4 regions of the Staphylococcus saccharolyticus genome follow, and region 2 is predicted to be linked to each of the others. Evidence: riboswitches for the same ligand, from Rfam matches in the RefSeq annotation. Region 2 holds a riboswitch; each other region holds the start of a gene.
The links. Region 2 has a riboswitch for thiamine pyrophosphate ahead of DYE57_RS02070 (thiamine phosphate synthase). Riboswitches for the same ligand answer to the same signal wherever they lie in the genome.
Positions count from the first base shown of each region.

Region 1 (5,125 bases), 260 kb from region 2:
GAAAGAGGGAGATGATGAAATGGGACATACGGTAAAGTACAGTAAATTTATTCTTCCAATCGTCGTAGGTTTAATCATTTGTGCATTAACACCATTTAAACCTGATGCCTTAAACAATCAATCTTGGTACATGTTAACAATTTTTGTTTCAACAATTATTGCATGTATCACTCAACCAATGACAATCGGTGCCGTCTCTATTGTTGGTTTTACTTTCATGATTTTTATAGGTGTTGCTAATACTAAAACAGCGGTTCAAGGGTTTGGTAATAGTAGTATTTGGCTCATAGCAACGGCATTTTTCATTTCTAGAGGATTTGTTAAAACAGGGCTAGGACGACGTATTGCGCTACAATTTGTCAAATTATTCGGTAAGAAGACGTTGGGATTAGCTTACTCTTTAGTAGGTGTAGATCTAATTTTAGCTCCGGTAACACCAAGTAATACGGCACGTGCAGGCGGTATTATGTTTCCAATCATTAAATCCCTCTCGGAATCTTTTGGTTCATCACCTAAAGATGGTACTGAAAGAAAAATGGGTGCATTTTTAATCTTTACTGAATTCCAAGGTAACTTAATCACTGCTGCCATGTTTTTAACTGCTATGGCTGGTAATCCAATTGCGCAAAGCCTAGCAGAAAAGACCGTTCACGTTCAAATTACCTGGATGAACTGGTTTATCGCAGCGATAGTGCCTGGATTAATTTCATTAATTATAGTGCCATTGATTATTTATAAAGTGTATCCACCTGCCGTCAAAGAAACCCCTAATGCTAAAAAATGGGCGACAGAACAACTAGAAGGCATGGGTTCTATGTCTAGAGCAGAGAAATTTATGATTGGTATCTTCATTGTTGCATTGGCACTGTGGGTGTTTGGTAGTTTCTTAAATATTGATGCAACACTTACTGCTTTCATCGCCTTATCATTATTATTACTTACAGGTGTATTAAGTTGGAAAGATATTTTAAATGAAACAGGCGCATGGAATACCCTTGTATGGTTCTCAGTACTTGTATTAATGGCTGATCAATTAAACAAGTTAGGATTTATTCCATGGTTAAGTAAGATAATTGCGCAAAGTTTAGGTGGCTTCAGTTGGCCAATCGTCTTAGTATTACTCATCCTATTCTACTTCTACTCACATTATTTATTTGCAAGTGCAACAGCACATATAAGCGCAATGTACGCCGCTTTACTTGGTGTGGCAGTTACAGCAGGAGCACCACCAGTGTTCAGTGCATTAATGCTAGGATTCTTTGGAAACTTACTTGCATCAACAACACACTATAGTAGTGGTCCAGCACCTATACTTTATACAGCTGGTTATGTCACTCAGAAACGTTGGTGGCTCATGAACATCGTTCTTGGTTTCATATACTTCATCATTTGGATTGGTATTGGTTCATTATGGATGAAACTCATTGGCATGATGTAAATGAAGTTAGCTTGGTTTAATGCTAATAGAGTATATGATAGGCTGGCGTTGAAAAACGTTATCTTATTTTTTTACAATATTCTTCTTTACTATGTGTTTTATTTTTTATTAAATACATCTGTGTTATTCTGTAATTAGAATAGAATGTATCATTAGGGGTGCAATTAAATTTGCTGAGAGAAAGGCTACTTTCAACCCTCGAACCTGTTGGTTAAAACCAGCGTAGGAAAGTGAACGATAATTGCTAATTTCTTTGATAATTCACTTTTTTGCGCAAAAAATGAGTTACTGGAGGATTTTTTTATGGACAAATTAACTGTAGGTTTAGAATGGTTTTTAAATCCTGACCATATGCCGTAATCATAGGTCTCGAAAAAGGATGGTTTAAAGAAGAATCATTAGAAATTGAAATGATTGAACCGAAAGAACACTTTGATGCACTAGACGAAATCGAAAATGGCACAATGGACATTGCGATTACCGAACCTATTCATTTAGTTCAGATAGAGCAAATAACCAAAATGTGATTGGTTTTGCCAGATATCTCCACACGAATGGTGGCATTATGTATAACAAAGATAAAGACATCACACGACCTAAAGATTTAATTGGCAAACGGCTTCAATACCCTGGCGCGCCTGGTCCAGATGGTACTGCCATTGCAAAAACAATGATTGAAGCTGACGGCGGCACTTTTAAGAAAGGTTATCTTACACCAGTCAATAACAGCTTTTACCATACCGATGCACTTTTAAATGATAAAGCTGATGCAGCAACACTTGTTTTTGAAAACTTTGAAATTCTCGAAGCAAAAAGTCAAGGACTCAACGTAGATTATTTTTCATTAAAAAACTATAATGTTCCAGATTTCTGTCAGCTTATTTTTATTACAACACCTGAGAAGCTAGCTACTTATGAAAGCAAACTCAAAAGATTGATTAAAGTTACTCAAAAAGCTACTCATTACATCAATCATCATTTAGAAGATGCGATTGATATCTATTCTATGTTTACTCAAACAGATGTTACAAACCAATTAAATAAAGACACAATCAAAGCAACAGCTCAATGTTTTACAAACGATTTATCTATGAGTTCTGATTACTACAATGATTTACAATTATGGCTTAAAGAGGTTAATGAAATCAAAGTCCCTATCACTCCTAGTTTATATTTTACTAATCAATTATTGTTTAGTAGATATATGAAATTATCAAACACACCTTCACTATATTTAAATGATGTACACCCCAAAAATCGGACTCACGATCATCTAACTTAATGGCGTGCACGTCAAAACATGTGAAGGTGTGTTTGATTTATTATTTAAAAATTGGATTTTTCTTAATATTAATATATTGAGAAATGCTATATAAAATAATACCTATCCATATGAAAATAAAAGTAATGAATTGATCAACGTTAAATTGCTCTTTAAAGACAAAAATACCTAATACAAACATAATTGTTGGACCTACATATTGAATGAATCCAGTGAGTGATAACGGAATTCGCTTTGCACCTGCTGAGAATAAAATCAATGGTATTGCGGTAATCGCACCTGAAAAAAGAAGCCAAAATGATGACATATTTAATCCAAATGTTATGTGATGCTGTTGCCATAAATAAATCACATAAATGAGTCCTGCTGGTGCCGTGACTACACATTCGATTGTGATACTACTGATGGCATCGATATGTACGATCTTTTTAAGTAGTCCATAAATTCCAAAAGAAAATGCTAATATTAGTGAAACATATGGAAACTCCCCAATTTTTATTGTCATATAAAGCACGCCTATTAATGCAAAGATGATGGCTAACCATTCAAATTTATTAAATCTTTCTTTTAAAAATATGAGTGCCAAGACGATACTCACTAGCGGGTTAATGTAGTAACCTAGGCTAGATTGTAGTACGTGACCATTAGATACGGCCCAAATGAACGTCCCCCAATTTACTGTAATAACATAGCCCGCAACTATGATAGCTATAAGCTGAATAGGGTGCGACACTATTTGATTGATATCTCTAAAGAAGGCATTTCTTTGATTTTTACCTATGATAAGCACAAAAATCATAAATATAACTGAAAAAATAATACGAAATGCTAAAATTTCAAAAGCGCCTATTTCGTCAATTAAATGCCAATATATAGGCAGAATGCCCCATAGTATATATGCACTTAAAGCTAAAAATATTCCTTTTTTATACTCCGAAGACATTATTAACCCTCTCTCATTATTAGTCATTAAAAAATAAGCCTTATTTCAGCTCATTAAAAGTTCCGTAATCAATTCTACTAATAAAATAAAACGATTCACACAAATCTGTTTGTGCACTGTGCTTTACTTTATTAAAGCTTTTAAGTGTGTATTTAGAAATGTACATTATTTTCAACTGTGGTACAATCATTACCCACCGAAAAATAAATCAATAAAATCACTTGTACGATTTTTACTTTGTTTGTAAAACTCTGTATAACCGCATTTAGTGCATGTAGATTGTAACAAAATGATTATGTTGTATATCAAACATCTTTGATAATCCTGAGCCAGTTGCCGATAATGTTCCCTTTTCAATTTCTGTATGATCGCATTTGACACACCCTTTTTCTTCAGTCAAAACAATCATTCCTTTCATTCATTTCATTACTTTTTTATTTTAACACGCTTCAATATAGTTAACATATTTTAAATTTTTGAAGTTTGTATCGTACATTATTTATTTTTTATACAACACTATTGTCACCTTTCCTTACAAATATTCGCTTTTTCTAACAATTGACGTAAGATGAATAATTATATAAGAAAGTAGGTTATACTTGTGCATCACAAACAACATCGTAAATTAAGTTGATTGCCGTACATTGGCATTGTAGCATTATTACACATCATTGGTTTTAGTTTTTTATGGATATCTGGAAAAAATCATCATATTCTATTTGGCATGGGAATTCTTGCCTATACACTTGGGCTTAGACATGCATTTGATGCAGATCACATCGCTGCAATAGATAATACTACCGTTCGTAAATTATTACAACAACGTCGTGAGCCGGTCGGGGTAGGCTTTTATTTTTCAATTGGACATTCGACTGTAGTATTCTTAATGGCAGTATTACTTGGTGTTTCTGTTAAATGGGCGAAAAGTGAACTGCCACATTTTCAAGACATTGGAGGAACTATTGGAACGCTTGTATCTGGATTCTTTCTAGTATTAATTGGTGTACTTAATTTAATCATTTTAGTCTCACTCATTAAACTTTTTGCCAAATTGCGTCATCAATCTATAAGCGAGCAAGAGATTGACAATCTTTTAGTAGCACGTGGGTTTGTCTCAAGATTTGTCGGACCGTACTTTAAAATCGTCAATAAAAGTTGGCATGTCTTACCTTTAGGATTTTTATTCGGTTTAGGTTTTGATACAGCAAGTGAAATTGCCTTACTCACATTATCATCTGGCGCTTCTCAGCAAGCGATTTCGTTCATTGGTATATTATATCATTACCTATTTTATTCGCTTCTGGTATGAGCTTGTTGGATACTTTAGATGGTATCGTGATGAAATCAGCTTACAATTGGGCTTTTTTTAATCCTATTCGTAAGATTTACTACAATATTACAATCACTGCAATTTCAGTTATTGCAGCTCTAGTCATTGGAGTGATTGAATTACTTCAAATCA
Region 1 is NZ_UHDZ01000001.1:206,335-211,459, reverse strand. Features, by position in the region: gene DYE57_RS00840 (anion permease) at 20-1,438, shown strand; TPP riboswitch at 1,583-1,684, shown strand; partial or broken gene DYE57_RS00835 (ABC transporter substrate-binding protein) at 1,742-2,648, shown strand; gene rarD (EamA family transporter RarD) at 2,761-3,663, opposite strand; partial or broken gene DYE57_RS00825 (zinc ribbon domain-containing protein) at 3,853-4,072, opposite strand; partial or broken gene DYE57_RS00820 (HoxN/HupN/NixA family nickel/cobalt transporter) at 4,298-5,125, shown strand, end outside.
Region 1: it holds a riboswitch for thiamine pyrophosphate, as region 2 does, so the genes downstream of both, DYE57_RS00835 (ABC transporter substrate-binding protein) here and DYE57_RS02070 (thiamine phosphate synthase) in region 2, are expected to answer to the same signal.

Region 2 (5,125 bases):
GACTTGTGTTGTGATAAAAATGACCGCGAATGCGTAATTAGAAGCAACAAATGCTTCTATCATCATTGCTGAAAAGCCCATGATAAATATGGCAATGATTGGATTAATATGAAATGCCAATATACCTGACAATACAATTGTACCTACTATAGTTCCTAATCCTCTTGCTAGCGAACGGTCTAATGTACGTATCGTTGTTACATTCCCCAATATAATTGTATGTGCCGATAAAGGTACCCAATATGCTCTTTGAATATTAAATGCAAGTGCTATAAAAATAGCAACTGCCATAATTACCGAATACTGTAAAGTATTTCTAAACACAATTGAATCAAATGTTAAGTTTTGATAAATGCGTTTACTATACAGCGGCTTTCGAATATCTGCCTCATATTCAATCTGATTATCATTAGCGTGAATCATTTCGTCAATTTTTAAAATATGGTCCATTAAATTTTTAAATTCTGGTGCCACATCGACAACTTTTGTCCATGGCCGGAATTGTTGAGGTTGCCACGCTGTTAATAATATGATCCATCATCTCAACTAAATCTTTAGGTAATGGACGAATATTATTTTCATTGAGCTCTAATAATTCAGCATAAATACCTTGTGCTGATGTATGTAATAAAATTAACTTTTGGAATCTTTTACTTAATTGTTCATTACCACCTGAAGTTGATGTAATCAATAGCTTTTCTGAATTTCGAAATTCAGTCACTGCATTTCTGGCATAGGCTTTAAAGTCGTCAGCATCATTAAAATGATGTAATAAATTATGCAACGTCTTAAAATCGGCTTTAATCACTCGGTCTTCTACTTTTTCTTTCGTGAAAATAATCGTTAATAAGACAGTGATAGTAGCGAGAACACCACCAATAAAGATAGCAAAACCACGAATCAATGCTTGATCAGGAGCTGTTGGTAAGTTAATTGATAAACAAAATGTTACTAAAAAGAAAGTAGATGATGGGCCTGCGAGTTTAAGCGCATTAAATGTATAATACGGTACTGTAACTACAATTAATAATAATAGTCCAAACAGTATTGGCTGTGACACTGTTAAAGTCCCTAATATCATACAAATTGTAAACGATAAAGAACATATGATAACCGTCCTAAGCATAGACTGAGGAGAACCTTTGAATACATAAACATGTGCGAGTGTACCAGTAGATATTAAAAGCCCAAAACTAGGAAAGCCACAAAGGTAACCTATAAGAACAGGTATAATCATTAATAATCCTTGTCGCATTCCTTTCACAATATTAATCTTTGATTGATCAAAATGAATCAAAGAAGCAAATATTTGTTGCATGTTTATCTTCCTTTCTATAACATCCCAAGACTTAAATAAAAAGAGCGGAACAACTGAAATGATATTTTAATTGTCCCACTCGTCGTTAATCTTATTGAAGATTACATGTAATATTTAATTATTTTATTATAACACTGATACGCTCATGGTTGGAAGTATCAAAGTCATTTTTCAATGGGTTGACTTACATCGATTTCTGGTTCTTCAATAACAAAGTCACCAATATGTTGGCTAAAAACCTTAAAATGTTCAGAGTTATTGTGCGCTTGAACAGCTTTGTCATCTTTATAATTTTCTACAACTACAAATACGTTTTTTTCAGTCACATCTTCGTAGTGATGATAGAATAAATTTCCTTCTTCTTTTCTAGAACTTTTAACGAGTTCATCCATCATCTTTAAGTAACCTTCACGTTTGTTCACATCAATTTTTAATTTTGCATTAATAATAATAATTACCGTCAACTCCTTAGGATATTTCACCTCTTAGTATAGCGAGTTTATTAAGCGTTTAACAATCATAAGAATTCACATTTTTAAGTAAAGAGAAAAAGATACCATTTATTACCATAATGAATAAAAAATAAACACACTAGAATGACTTATTAATCATCTAATGTGTTTAAATTATTATTTATTTTTAGGCGCTTCATTAACAACTAATGGTTTATCTGGTTTAACGAAGAACCATAATATTGCTGCAATCACAGCTGGAACGATTAATAATTGTAATGTCATCGACCAGCCTAATTGATCAACAACAATACCCGCGAGTAGAGGGCTAATGCACCAATGTTTCCCCATAAATTCATCCACCCTGAAACTGTTCCTGAGAAGTTACGACCTAAATCAGTAGCGGCCGCCCAACTCATACCCATTGAGATACCAACGCCACCTAGACAAAGTGATAACCAAATAATTGTCATGTATAAATTATCAGTATGTACTGCTAAGAAAATAGATACTGAAAATACGATAAACCCTGCAATCGCAATGACACCACGAGCAACGAACCGTGTTTGTCCAGTGTTTAAAATTTTATCTGAAATAGCTCCTGCAAATAAAATTAAGAAGAACATGAATAACCATGGTAACGCACTAATAGGCATATGTTTAAAATCCACATGATATTGTTCTGTTAAATATGTAGGTAACCAAATTAAGAATACTGCAATCACAAATTGAACTACGAAATACTGAAGTGCGATTGCGTAAAAGCTAAAGTGACTTAAGAATCGTTTCCAAGGTGGTAAAGATTTTTCTGTCGCAACAATATCACGATTTTCAGTAATAAATTTTTTCTCTGCATAATTGACCATTTTGTGATGCTCAGGTAAATCTTTAGCGATAATTGCCCATAATACCGCCATTAAAATACCTACAGCACCAAAAATATAAAATACGGCTTGCCAGTTAAAGGCGTTAACGATTGCAATAGTAATAATTGGTGCAAGTACAGGATCAAAATAAGAACCCGCTAAAAGAGCACTAGATGCTTTACCTTTTTCATTTTTAGCAAACCATAATGAGTTAAATACGGCATTAGATGGATACATCGGAGCTTCCCCAACACCAAATAAGAATCTAATGAAGTAAAGTAAACCATGATGTTTAATCATTCCAGTTAAAATTGTAAATGTACTCCATCAAACTAAGGCGATAGTAATCATCTTACGAGGTCCAAATTTCTCTGCTAACATTCCAGATGGTACTTGCATCAATGCATAACCCAGTGAGAAGAATAAAGCTAATAAACCAAATTGTGTCTTTGTTAATCCCAAATCTTTCATCATCGGTACTGCGATATATGAAATATTTGATCTATCCATATATGCGATAACACCAATGAGGAAAAATCCTATTGCAAAATACCAACGTACATTACTGCGTTTTTCTTTCATATTGTTTCCTACTTCCATTTGAATTGTGTTGTTTCTAATTATGATGTCGTTATGTTTCAGAAATCCCCTTTGATGACTGTTCAACCTTCACTTTTTAAAACAACTGTATTAAGTTGTAGCGCTACAATTTTTTATTAATATAGCACGTAGTGAAAACGGTTACAATAGTTTTTGTAAAATTTTTAAAAATGTATAATTTACGTATATTTTTGTGGTCAAATTACACTTTTCTATCAATTTCAATATAGCCTTAAATATAAGTCTCGCGCAACTTTTTCTCGAATAAAAATGAGCGTGTTAAAATATATTTATAATAGTTAAATATACATTATAGGAGTTATAAATGCACATTTATACAAAAAAGATAATAATATTTTGTCATCTCTTGTTGAACTTATTGTTAAAGGAAATTTGATGTATATGATTAAAGATAGTAAAATGATGTTAAATAAAACGTTTTCACATTTTGATTAATAATTTCATATTAAACCACTGGAAGTGCCTTTGTTTAAGGCTGAGAATAAAGAAATGACTTTATAATTCCTATAACCTGATCCAGTTCATACTGGCGTAGGGAAGTGGCACCGTTAAATTCATGAAGTCTAACATAAACGACACGCTATTTCCCTTCTTCAGGGAGATAGCGTTTTTATTTTTAAATTTGGGGTGATACATATATTTATCGCAATCACTTACGATAAACAAATTACTGACGAAGATTTACAGCATTTTATGACCATTGAAAAAAGATTGACGGTCTTTTATTTCGTATGTCAATGAATTATGACGAATTAAAAGACAAAATCATTCAGTTGACTCAACACGGTTTTGAGAAAGATAAAATCATTATTCACAGTGATATTACACTTTTAGAAGAACTAAATCTTTCTCGTATCCATTTTAAAAATAACGATACAACGACATTTTCTTATAAAGCATCACATCCAAATATCATTGTTAGCATGTCGACGCACGATGTCGCAACGGTTAACTTATGTAGAAAAAAAGGCTAGACTATGTCTTTTTCGGTCATCTTTTCCCTACTATGTCACATCCAGATACGCCACCACGGACGACCAAAGAGATTCAAGATGTCTTACATATTCCTATCACTACTTATGCCATTGGCGGTATAAATAACAATACAATCAAACAAATTCCAAAAGACTTTTCAGGAATATGTGCAATCTCATATTTTATAACTGCAACGTTAGAAGAGATTCAACACTTAAGAAAGGAGTGGTCTCAACATGCATGATGTATTAATCATTGGTTCTGGTGTCATAGGCATGTCGATTGCTAGACAACTTAGCGAAACACAATTAGATGTTGTGTTGTGTTAATAGATAGAGATGTTCCAGGCAAACATGCTTCATATAAAGTAGGCGGTATGCTTGGTGCTCAAAATGAATTCACACATGATAGTGACTTATTTCAATTAGCCATTGAATCTCGGTCAATGTTTCCACAACTTAGCGAATCATTACTAAATGAAACAAGTATAGATATACAATTTCATAATTCCGGATTGATTAAAATAGCGAATCAAGAAAGTGATGTGGCGTCCCTTGAACATCAATATCACTTTTTAACTGGCAAAGATTCTAGTGTTAAACAACTTAATAATGAAGCGTTAATTCACTTAACTCAAGGTGCAGTAGAACCATCATATGCAGCAATTCATATTCCTCACGATGGTCAAATTAATGCCCATAATTATACTAATGCCTTGTTAGAATCAATTAAGTAAAGACATAGTACGCGTTATTATTCTACTGAGGTTTATTCAATTAAAAGAAATAACGGCTATTATACGATTTTAACAAGTGAATCATCTCCAATAGAAGCTCATAAAGTGATTGTAGCTGGTGGCGCATGGTCATGATTATCAACTTCAAAGGCAAGTA
Region 2 is NZ_UHDZ01000001.1:467,679-472,803, reverse strand. Features, by position in the region: partial or broken gene DYE57_RS02085 (FUSC family protein) at 1-1,318, opposite strand, end outside; gene DYE57_RS02080 (putative quinol monooxygenase) at 1,483-1,773, opposite strand; partial or broken gene DYE57_RS02075 (pyruvate MFS transporter) at 1,948-3,218, opposite strand; TPP riboswitch at 3,703-3,812, shown strand; partial or broken gene DYE57_RS02070 (thiamine phosphate synthase) at 3,888-4,476, shown strand; partial or broken gene DYE57_RS02065 (NAD(P)/FAD-dependent oxidoreductase) at 4,469-5,125, shown strand, end outside.

Region 3 (5,125 bases), 1.6 Mb from region 2:
AGTTTATTTTTAAAATTCAATATAAATCTGAAATGAAGACAAGTAGTAAATTTATGCGAACATTATGTACTCTACATAAATTTTCAAGGAAAATCAGTTTCAATGTAAGAGATAAAATATATTTATCAATATTTAACATTTCCAAAACAATACATAAAAATAATAAAAATTATGTGTTGTTTACTTCAGATTCTAAAGCAAATATGTCAGGGAATTTTAAGTTCATATATGAAGAAATGCTTAAAAAACAATTGGACAAAAAGCTGATTATACATTCTATTTTTAAACCTAATGTGGCAGATAGAAGATCATTACTTGATAAAATAAAATTTCCATATCTTCTAGGAAAATCAAAATATATTTTATTTGATGATTACCATCCCATGATTTATAAACTCTCATTTAGAGCAAATCAAGAAATTGTTCAAGTATGGCATGCTGTTGGTGCATTCAAGACTGTAGGGTTTAGCAGAACAGGGAAAAAAGGGGGACCTTTCATCGACGCCATTAGTCATAGAAATTATAGCAAAGCTTATGTTTTTTCTAATAGCGATATTGTTTATTATGCTGAAGCCTTTGGAATTGAAGAGCATAAAGTTTTTCCGACAGGGGTTCCGCGTACGGATATTTTATTTGATGAATCATACAAGAATAACGTTAAACAATCTTTGGAAGCAAAGTTGCCAATTATAAAAAATAAGAAAGTCATTCTTTTTGCACCTACTTTTAGAGGGAATGGACATCGTACAGCTCACTATCATTTCTTTAAAATTAACTTTTCGAAATTAGCACGTTATTGTGAAGAACATCAAGCAATTGTTTTATTTAAAATGCATCCTTTTGTTAGGAATAAATTGCACATTCCAGCTAGCTATAGTAAATATTTTTTAGATATTTCAAATTTTCGCGAAGTAAATGATGTATTTTTCATTACAGATATTTTAATTTCCGAATATTCATCATTAATCTATGAATATTCTGTTTTTAAAAAGCCAATGTTATTTTATGCTTTTGATTTGGAAGATTATATTTATACGAGAGATTTTTATGAACCATACGAAACCTTTGTTCCAGAAAAAATAGTTAAAACTTTTGATGAACTTATTATAGCGCTAGAAAATAATGACTATGAATTAGAAAAGGTAACGTCATTTTTAAATAAAAATTTCAAATATCAAGACGGTAAATCAAGTGAACGATTAGTTAAAGATTTATTCAAAAATTTTATCCAATAGACAATTATTTTCAAAAACCACCTATACATACTACTTATAACAATAGGTAATTTAATGACGAGATATTAAATTCCACATAAGAAGCTAAATCAGTTAAGGTTAAACCATATGTCTTTAAAGAATGTCTAAACTACCTCATTTTTAATAAACATTAGATTATTAGGCTACAACATTATACTAACTCACCTTAAATAAATGCTAGTATAGTGTTAGATAAACTAAAAAGAAAAGTACTTAAACAAATACGCTAGCTTTCGCTTTTGGATTACTTTTCATCTTTTATATTTAAGCGAGATTCAGTTTCCTACAATTGTTATGAAACCTATAATACAATAATTTATGTAATTATAATTAACATAAAGAATCTTTTCAGGAGAGACTTAAAATGGAATGGATATTATTTGATAAAGATGGAACATTGATAGAATTTGATAGTAGCTGGGAAAAAATAGGCGTTCGTCTCGTTGATAAACTTTTAGATACGTTTCCAGTGCATGATAAGGAAGCTGCGCATCGTCAGCTTGGGATTATTGATGATAAAGTAGTACCTGACTCTATTATGGGTTCTGGTTCATTAGCTGAAGTGATTAAATCTTTCGATGATGTCACTGGTCAAGATACATCAGATTGGACTAGGGATACGAGTCAAGAACTTGTGGATACAAGAGAGCCTGATAATAAGTGGATTGAAGGTGTTCAAGATACAATTCAAGAACTTCGGAATGAAGGTTACCGTATTGGTATCGTTACTAGTGATACAAAAAAAGGTGTTGATCATTTTCTTGAAGAAACGAACACAAGACACCTTTTTGATCTCGTTATTTCTACTGAAACACATGCAGAAGAAAAACCTCATCCGAAAGTGTTAGATCCACTATTTAATGCTTATGATGTTTTACCAAATCAAGTTGCAATTATAGGTGATACTCCTAATGATATGAAAACAGCTATAAATGCTAAATTAGGATTAGGCATCGGTGTACTGACAGGTGTAGCAAAGAGAGAAGAACTGTATGAAGCAGATGTGATTATTGATAGCGCTAAAGATATAAAAAAAGTGCTAGAACAATATGAAAAATAAAGTGTTTTATGAAAGTAAGAACGACGTGGGACTTTTTTGGATTTATTCAAACTTCCACGTCTTGTTTTTAATGTACTTTAAATGAGGAATTTAAAGATTTAAAGCCAAGCAACTCACGCAATGTAGACGACTGATATGCATCTCTAAATAATCCACGATGTTGTATGGTATAACATGTTCTACAAAATCTTCAAGACTGTATGGTAAAGTAGCATTATCACTAGCATTAAAAGCTTGATTATCTGCAAAAAACACTATATCTAAGAGTCCTTTTTCAGCTATATGAGCTAAATGCTGGTAATAAGAGACGTTACCAATGTCTTCGATATAAGAATCCTCCATACGCCATGCAGATTGATGATGACCACACCCGTAAAGTAAAACACCTATGTTCATTTGACATTTGTTTTTCATATGAGCACCTCATTTATTAATTTCTTTTAAAAATGCGTAAACTAAAATTATACAATTAATTCATCGTTAAGCCACCATCAACAGTAATATTTTGACCTGTTACACCGCGGGCTTCATCTGATGCAAGATATACAACCATATTCGCAACATCTTGAGGTGTTGTAACCTTTTAAGAGGAGTTGTTTGAGCGATTAATTCAAATACTTCAGGAGTAGTAACAGCACTAGCATCCGTAGTCTTTAATAGACTACCTGAAACAACATTTGCTGTAATTCCGAATTGACTAAGTTCGGCTGCAATATTACGAGTGAAACCGATAAGTCCTGCTTTTGCAGTTGTATACCATGATAAGGAACGACAGGGTTTTGATACAGATTAGTTCCAATACTTATGATACAACCACTTTGTTGTGCAATGAATTGAGAAATAACACTTTGTGTAACATTGAATGCACCTTTTAAAGTACCATTAAGTTGTTGCTCATAATCTTCCCAAGTTAAATCCTTAAATGCTTTCTGTTGTGTTGGATCAAATTTAAAATTAACTAATGCATTATTAATGACAATATCAATTTGACCAAAATGCTCTGTGGCTTGTTGTATCATTTGATCTACTTCAGTACGATTTGTAACATCAGCTTGAATAGCAATGACTTTATTTTCATCATAATTTGCGATTAAACGTTCTGCTTTGTCTTTATTTTGTTTGTAATTGACTACGACATTGTAATTTTTTCCAGTAAAGTTGTCGCGATTTGAGCTCCAAGATCACGACTACTTCCTGTAATAATTGCAGTTTTTATCATTTTTATAAGCGCCCAAGTTAAACTTTAATTAAGAAAAAATGCACAACACTCTAGAGAAAAGTTGTGCATCTTAGTAATTAATATATGAAGACAGATTAATAGTAAGATTATATTTCACACTTTCCTCCGCTAGTGTTAACTAGTTCAGGTTCAAAGGGTTTGGATAAATCTATCTCAGTTCTTAAACACCCCTAGTGCTATATATTATAAACATATGTGTTTTGAAAAATAATGTCAATACGATTAAGAAGCTCTATACATTTTTCAATAGTAAAAGAAACATCCTGTAAAAATTTTCCGAGGAAAATTGAAGTTGCTCGATTTTCCGTGGAATTATTTTTATTATCTATTATCAACTTCACGATAAATTTTAATAATACGTGCAATTTTTTCAATAATAGGATTTAGAGAATCTAAATCTTTATGAATATCGTATTCATTAATATTCACGCGAACTACAGGACAAGCATTAAAGTTATTTATCCAATTTTCATAACGTTTAAATAGCTTTTTCCAATATCCAGGATTAGTATTAATCTCCATATCACGACCGCGTTGTTTGATACGATCAATCACCTCATCATAATCACACTCTAGATAAATAAGCACATCTGGTTTGGGGAAATATGGTGTCATTACCATGGCATCGAATAATTCTGCGTATGTATGATAATCTTCTTTACTCATGGTACCTTGTTCTTCATGCATTTTCGCGAAAATATCAACATCTTCATAAATTGAGCGATCTTGTACAAAACCGCCACCATATTCAAACATGCGCTTTTGTTCTTTAAAGCGTTTGGCAAGAAAATAGATTTGAAGATGGAAACTCCAACGTTCAAAATCGTGATAAAATTTATCTAAATAAGGGTTATGATCCACGTTTTCAAATGAAGTTTTAAAATTTAATTTATCAGCCAGTGCTTGTGTTAGCGTCGATTTACCTATGCCCACTGTACCAGCGATTGTAATGATTGCATTTTGGGGGATGCTATAATTATTCATCTTTAACGAGCTCCAATCATTGGTTTTACTATATTTAAAATATCTTGATAATCGTCTTCATTTTCAACAAAATCTACGTTTGTCGTATCAATAAGTACGATATTTGCACCTTCATTTTTTAACGATTCATAGTACGCTTGATAATCTTTTTTTAAAGTTAATAAGTAATCATCTTCGATGTGCGATTCAAAACTACGATTACGTTTAGCAATTCTTGATTTTAATACCTCTAAATCGGCATCTAAAAAGATAATTATGTTAGGCATTTCTAAGTCTTCAGTTAAAATGTCAAAAATGCGACTAAATTTATCAAATTCTGAGGCATTTAAGGTATTTTTAGCAAATATTTTATTTTTATGAATATGATAATCACTAACTACACCTTGGCGTAATTCTTCAATATCTCTAATTTGTTTATATCTGTTACATAAAAAGAACATTTCTGTCTGGAAACTCCACTTTTCAATATCATCGTAAAAATCAGATAAAAAAGGATTCTCATCTACAATTTCTTTTTCTTCATAAAAGCCTAGTGAGTGGCTTAAACGATTGGCAAGTGAAGATTTTCCAACACCTATAGGTCCT
Region 3 is NZ_UHDZ01000001.1:2,108,915-2,114,039, reverse strand. Features, by position in the region: partial or broken gene DYE57_RS10375 (CDP-glycerol glycerophosphotransferase family protein) at 1-1,235, shown strand, start outside; gene DYE57_RS10370 (HAD family hydrolase) at 1,621-2,316, shown strand; partial or broken gene DYE57_RS10365 (LLM class flavin-dependent oxidoreductase) at 2,518-2,730, opposite strand; partial or broken gene DYE57_RS10360 (SDR family oxidoreductase) at 2,786-3,410, opposite strand; TPP riboswitch at 3,640-3,738, opposite strand; gene DYE57_RS10355 (deoxynucleoside kinase) at 3,878-4,540, opposite strand; gene DYE57_RS10350 (deoxynucleoside kinase) at 4,543-5,125, opposite strand, start outside.
Region 3: it holds a riboswitch for thiamine pyrophosphate, as region 2 does, so the genes downstream of both, DYE57_RS10360 (SDR family oxidoreductase) here and DYE57_RS02070 (thiamine phosphate synthase) in region 2, are expected to answer to the same signal.

Region 4 (5,125 bases), 340 kb from region 2:
GTTGATCTAATAATTCTGGTAAAAATGAACCTGGGCCATGTACATACGATGCCTTTTCAGCCAGTTCTGCTGCGATATTATATACACTTACAGCTTCAATTAAATCATCTATCGAAGGATTCGTATTTTTAAATAGAAAACTTGCAACGATACCTCCTAATAAACATCCTGCACCAGTTATCTTAGCCAAAAGTGGAGAGCCATTTGATAATTTAATCATTTGATGATTTTGAGCTATGACATCATCTTTGCCAGTAATAACGACTGCTGTATTTAGAATGTCTGAAGCCTTTTTGGCAATTTCAACTGAATCTAAAGAATTATCACTATCCGTTCCTTTCATAGTTGTTTGCGAATCCACTAATGTTAGTATCTCAGAAGCGTTACCCTTAATTACTGTAACATCTACTTCGGCTAAAAATTTTTGGCAAAACTTTTTACGATATGTTGAAGCACCAACTGCTACCGGATCAAAAACAATAGGCGTCCTTTGTTGATTGGCTATTTTAACAATTTTTAAAATATCCTCTTCATTTTCATGAGTAAGAGTGCCTATATTAATTAATAACGCGTTAGCAACTTTTGTAAACTCTTCAGCTTCTTCAGGAGCCTCACTCATTGCTGGACTAGCCCCCAAACTTAGCAAGCCATTTGCTGTAAAGTTCTTTACCACGTCATTGGTGTAACAAATAATAAGTGGATTGTCTATACGTATTTGTTCTAATTTATTCATCATCTAACCCTTCCTTTTTCATATATGCAAAATGATTTACTGGACCTCTACCATTACCAATTTCTGGTGTATATTCGATACTAAGTGAAATGAATTCTTTGGCTTTTTTAACCGCTTGGTATATTGAACGTCCTTTAGCAAGCTCTGCCGCTATAACTGCAGAAAATGTACAACCAGTACCATGTGTATGTCTTGTATCAAAGCGTTTATTTTCAAATATAAAAACATCATCTGCAGTAAATAAGAAATCTTTTGCTTTATTTAAATCAGCTGAATGTCCACCTTTGATCACAACACCTTTGCTGCCGATTTCATTTATAAAAATAGAACCAACCTGACGCATACTGTCTTCATCATTAATCGTTAAACCAGTTATTTCTTCAGCTTCAGGAATATTTGGTGTAACAACATCTGCTAATGGTAATAATGTAGATTGTAAATGATCTTTAGTGTCATCATCCATAAGTGAATCTCCACTTTTAGCTAGCATCACGGGATCTAACACATATGGAATATCTGCATGAGTGGATAAGTAATCTCGGATAAGTTCCATCGTTTCTTTTGTAGCAATCATTCCTGTTTTAATTGCTTGTGGCAATTCATCACTAAATATACTATCCAGCTGTTCTTTAACCCAAGATGTCTCTAAATTATGAATATGTTGTACACCTAACGTATTTTGAGCTACAATACTCGTTATCGTTGCCATTCCATATACTCCACAAGAGTGAAATGATTTTAAATCTGCCGTTACACCAGCTCCACCAGTTGGATCAGTACCTGCTATAGTTAAAGCAATTTTAGGTTTATTCATTTTTATCGCCTTCATATTGCCACTTTTCATCTATATAAGCCATATTAAAGAAATGACGTTCATGAATTGTACTTTGTAAAAAGTTTTCTTTAATTTCAGCTTTTTGTTTTTCAGTACAATTTACAGTTAATCTGTCCATTAACTGATTGAAAACCTCTACTAACTCATCCATCTCAGTGCTGTAAAATTTAAACCAGTTTGAAGTCACCGATTCTTTATTAAGTCTAGAGTCCTTAATCGCACGTTTACCAATTACCGCATAAACATATGGACATGAAGCCATTGCTGCAATAGTATATGCAGCATTTTCATGAACAAAGGCATTATAATACATATGTTTAATATAATGATCTCCACTTGGTGGCCAAACTTTTTTCTTAACAATTTCATTATATGACTCTTTAATGTAATCAGCTAAAAATTCATGCGCTTCAACTTCACCTTCTAACATAAATTCAATTTGTTCAACTAAGAATTTTACATCTTTCATAGTATGAACTTTAGGTATAAGTAATGCATATAAGTTTGTAAACTCTTTTAAATAAGACGCATCTGCTCTTAGGTATTGTCTAACAGCCTGCTTAGATAGCTTCCCAACTAACAAATCCTGGATAAATCCATCATTATAAATATCTTCAATAATTGGTTGTGCTGCATCCCTTAATTCTTTTGAAAATGTCATAAAAAGCCTCCTTGGATAATAAAAAAACTACTTTCCAACAATGAAAAGTAGCGCGATCAAGGCATAAAGATGCATATTTGATTATGACTACTTTCCTACGTTGGTACTAACCAAATCAGGTTTATAAGGGTCTGAATATCAACATCTCAGCCATATGGCTCCCCTAGTAGTTATATGGATTATTTATTTCACTTACCACAATAGCAAACGATTACATATAAATCAATCAAATGAAACGTATAGTAAAACTAAGCAATAAAAAACCATCTTCCTCTATTGAGAAGATGGTTAAAATTAAGATTCTAAATTAAGCAGTAACCCATTGGTTAGCACCCGCTGAGTTATATAACTTAACTGCAGCAGCATCTTGAACGCTTTCTGGAGCGTTAGCTGGTGATTGACCTTTATATTCACTTGGAGCTACTGAATCCCATGTAGATTGTAAGAATTGATATTTACCTGCTGCACCTGAAGATGGATTAATTGCATGAATGTCGCCACCTGATTCACGTTGAGCAATTTGTTGTAAATGTGAGTTAACATTTACAGATGAACCACTTGAAGCTTTGCTTGATGCAGTAGTTGATTGAGTTTGGGGTTGTTGAGTTTGCTCAGTTTGTGGAGCAGATACTTGAGTTGATGGTTGTTGTGAACTAACTTCTTGCACTGATGCTTGATTATTTGAAGGTGTTGGTTGTTCACTTACATCTTCATGTGCTGGAGTTGATTGACCAGAACCTTCATAACTCCAACTCCAGTTTGAACCATCTGATTCAAAGTGGTATGTGTAACCGTTATAGTCAAAATTGATATTATAAGCACCTTGTTGAATAGGGCTTTCATTTAATGATTGATCATTTGTTTGTGCTTTTTGAGCTAATTCTGCTTTATCTACATTTGTTGCTTCACTTGCGTGTGCGTCGTGACCAGCGTTTCCTGCTACAACGCCTAATCCTACTGCTAGTGATGATGCAATAATTGTCTTTTTCATTATTAAAAATCCTCCTAAAAGTGATTTGTTTTCTTAACTAATTTACAAATACTACTGTAACATCTGAAAAATCAGTGTAGGTTACAGAGAAATAAAAAAAACCATCACTTTTTTACACTCGAATTACATTAAAAAATTGTATAAAATTAGTATAAAACCAACCTCAAAACTGTCATAATAGTTTTTTTCTGTCTTAATTATTAAACACAATTGTAATGTAAATGAAATTTGTCAGATAATTATACAGACATTAGCTTTTTTAAAATTTAAGCGACCATTTCTTTAATAAATACTTATTAAAGCTGGTCGCATGAGTATAATTGAAAGAAAAGGATAAATTAATTTATTAAAAATAGGATGGAGTTTAAGGAAGAGTTAATTCATTTAAATATTCATAATTTCTAATTCGACTGACTGATAAGCGTTTTCGTTAAATTGATTATCAAGGGGGTTGTCGTTGTTTTTCATTTTAGGGGACATAAATTTTATAGTTTCCACGTATAATTCAGTTACAAAATGCGTCTGTCCTTCTTTTTCATATTTTCTAGAACGCATTTGACCAGTTATACCTACGAGTGTGCCTTGAGATGTGTACTTTTCAATGTTAGTGGCAGTTTTACCAAAAGCTTTACATATTAAATAATCACTTGATATTTCATTATTTTCATCTTTATAATTTCTTTCAGTGGCGACGCAAAATGTCGCTACTTTACTTTCCTCCTTCTCATAAATTTGTGCATCTTTAGTTAGTCTACCAACTATTACGATTTTATTTAGCATATGTCACCTCCTTCTTGTAATACATCATAAGCAAGCATATATAGTTTGGTCAAAGTGACAATTGTTTTAAAATAGATAGCTATTTATAGTTAATTTTTGATATATTTAAAGAAAAAAGTTAATTACTGAACTAATATGTGCTAATCATTTGATTTATTGTATATAAAAAAACATTTGGGATGTGAAAAGATGAAAACGTTCAAAGCGGTACGATTTCAGATTGTAAATGACCATGGTGGTGTGTCTGAATATGCAATCGAGGATGGTGTTATCATAAATAAAGAAAGCAGTGGCACTGGCTGGCTGTTGGAAATAGTCATTTCAAATGAACATTATGAAACATTTAAAAATTATATGGACCAAGAAAAGCTTTTAGATATTAGAGTAGTTATTACAAGAACTGCAAATGATCCTGCTTTATTTGATGCAACTGTTAAAAACGTTAATACATTTAAATATACTATGTCAGTCGTCTTTGAATGCCATATTTATACCCTTAGACAAGTTTATGCGGAAATCTTATTAGAAGAGTTAGTAGATGATGGATTAACTGGAGATGAACTTAAAAAAACGTTTAATCGAATGATGCAATCGAAACCAAAATTGAAAGATGAACAATTTGAAAGATGAACAATTTGAAAGATAACAATAATGAGAGAGCGGAACAGAATTCGTATTGACTTCGTTGTCCCCCATAATGTAACCCCAACTTGCTTTGTCTGTAGGATTTCTGTATGAAATTCTCTATGTTGGAGTACCGGACTATAGTTGGATAAAGCTTGATATAAGCGCATTTTTAATTCAATCATAGACTGTCAATATGTAAAAATACCTAGGACAATGGTTGATGTCCCAGGCTCTTTATTTTAAATATCTAAAACTACGCATCTTGAATTGCAAAAGTAAGCTCACAACTACAAGCTATTTGACCATCAATGGTTGCTTTGGCTGTTCCTTTACCAATTGGTCCTTTTATCTTAGTGATTTCGACCTCAAGCATTAAAGTGTCTCCAGGTGTGACTTGTTTTTTAAAACGACATTTGTCAATCCCAGCAAACAATGCAATTTTATCTTTATTCTCTTCATTATTTAACATTGCCACAGCGCCAGTTTGAGCTAAGGCTT
Region 4 is NZ_UHDZ01000001.1:812,482-817,606, reverse strand. Features, by position in the region: gene thiM (hydroxyethylthiazole kinase) at 1-733, opposite strand, end outside; gene thiD (bifunctional hydroxymethylpyrimidine kinase/phosphomethylpyrimidine kinase) at 726-1,547, opposite strand; gene tenA (thiaminase II) at 1,540-2,229, opposite strand; TPP riboswitch at 2,305-2,404, opposite strand; gene DYE57_RS03865 (transglycosylase family protein) at 2,537-3,220, opposite strand; gene DYE57_RS03860 (single-stranded DNA-binding protein) at 3,605-4,000, opposite strand; gene DYE57_RS03855 (YwpF-like family protein) at 4,190-4,630, shown strand; gene fabZ (3-hydroxyacyl-ACP dehydratase FabZ) at 4,881-5,125, opposite strand, start outside.
Region 4: it holds a riboswitch for thiamine pyrophosphate, as region 2 does, so the genes downstream of both, tenA (thiaminase II) here and DYE57_RS02070 (thiamine phosphate synthase) in region 2, are expected to answer to the same signal.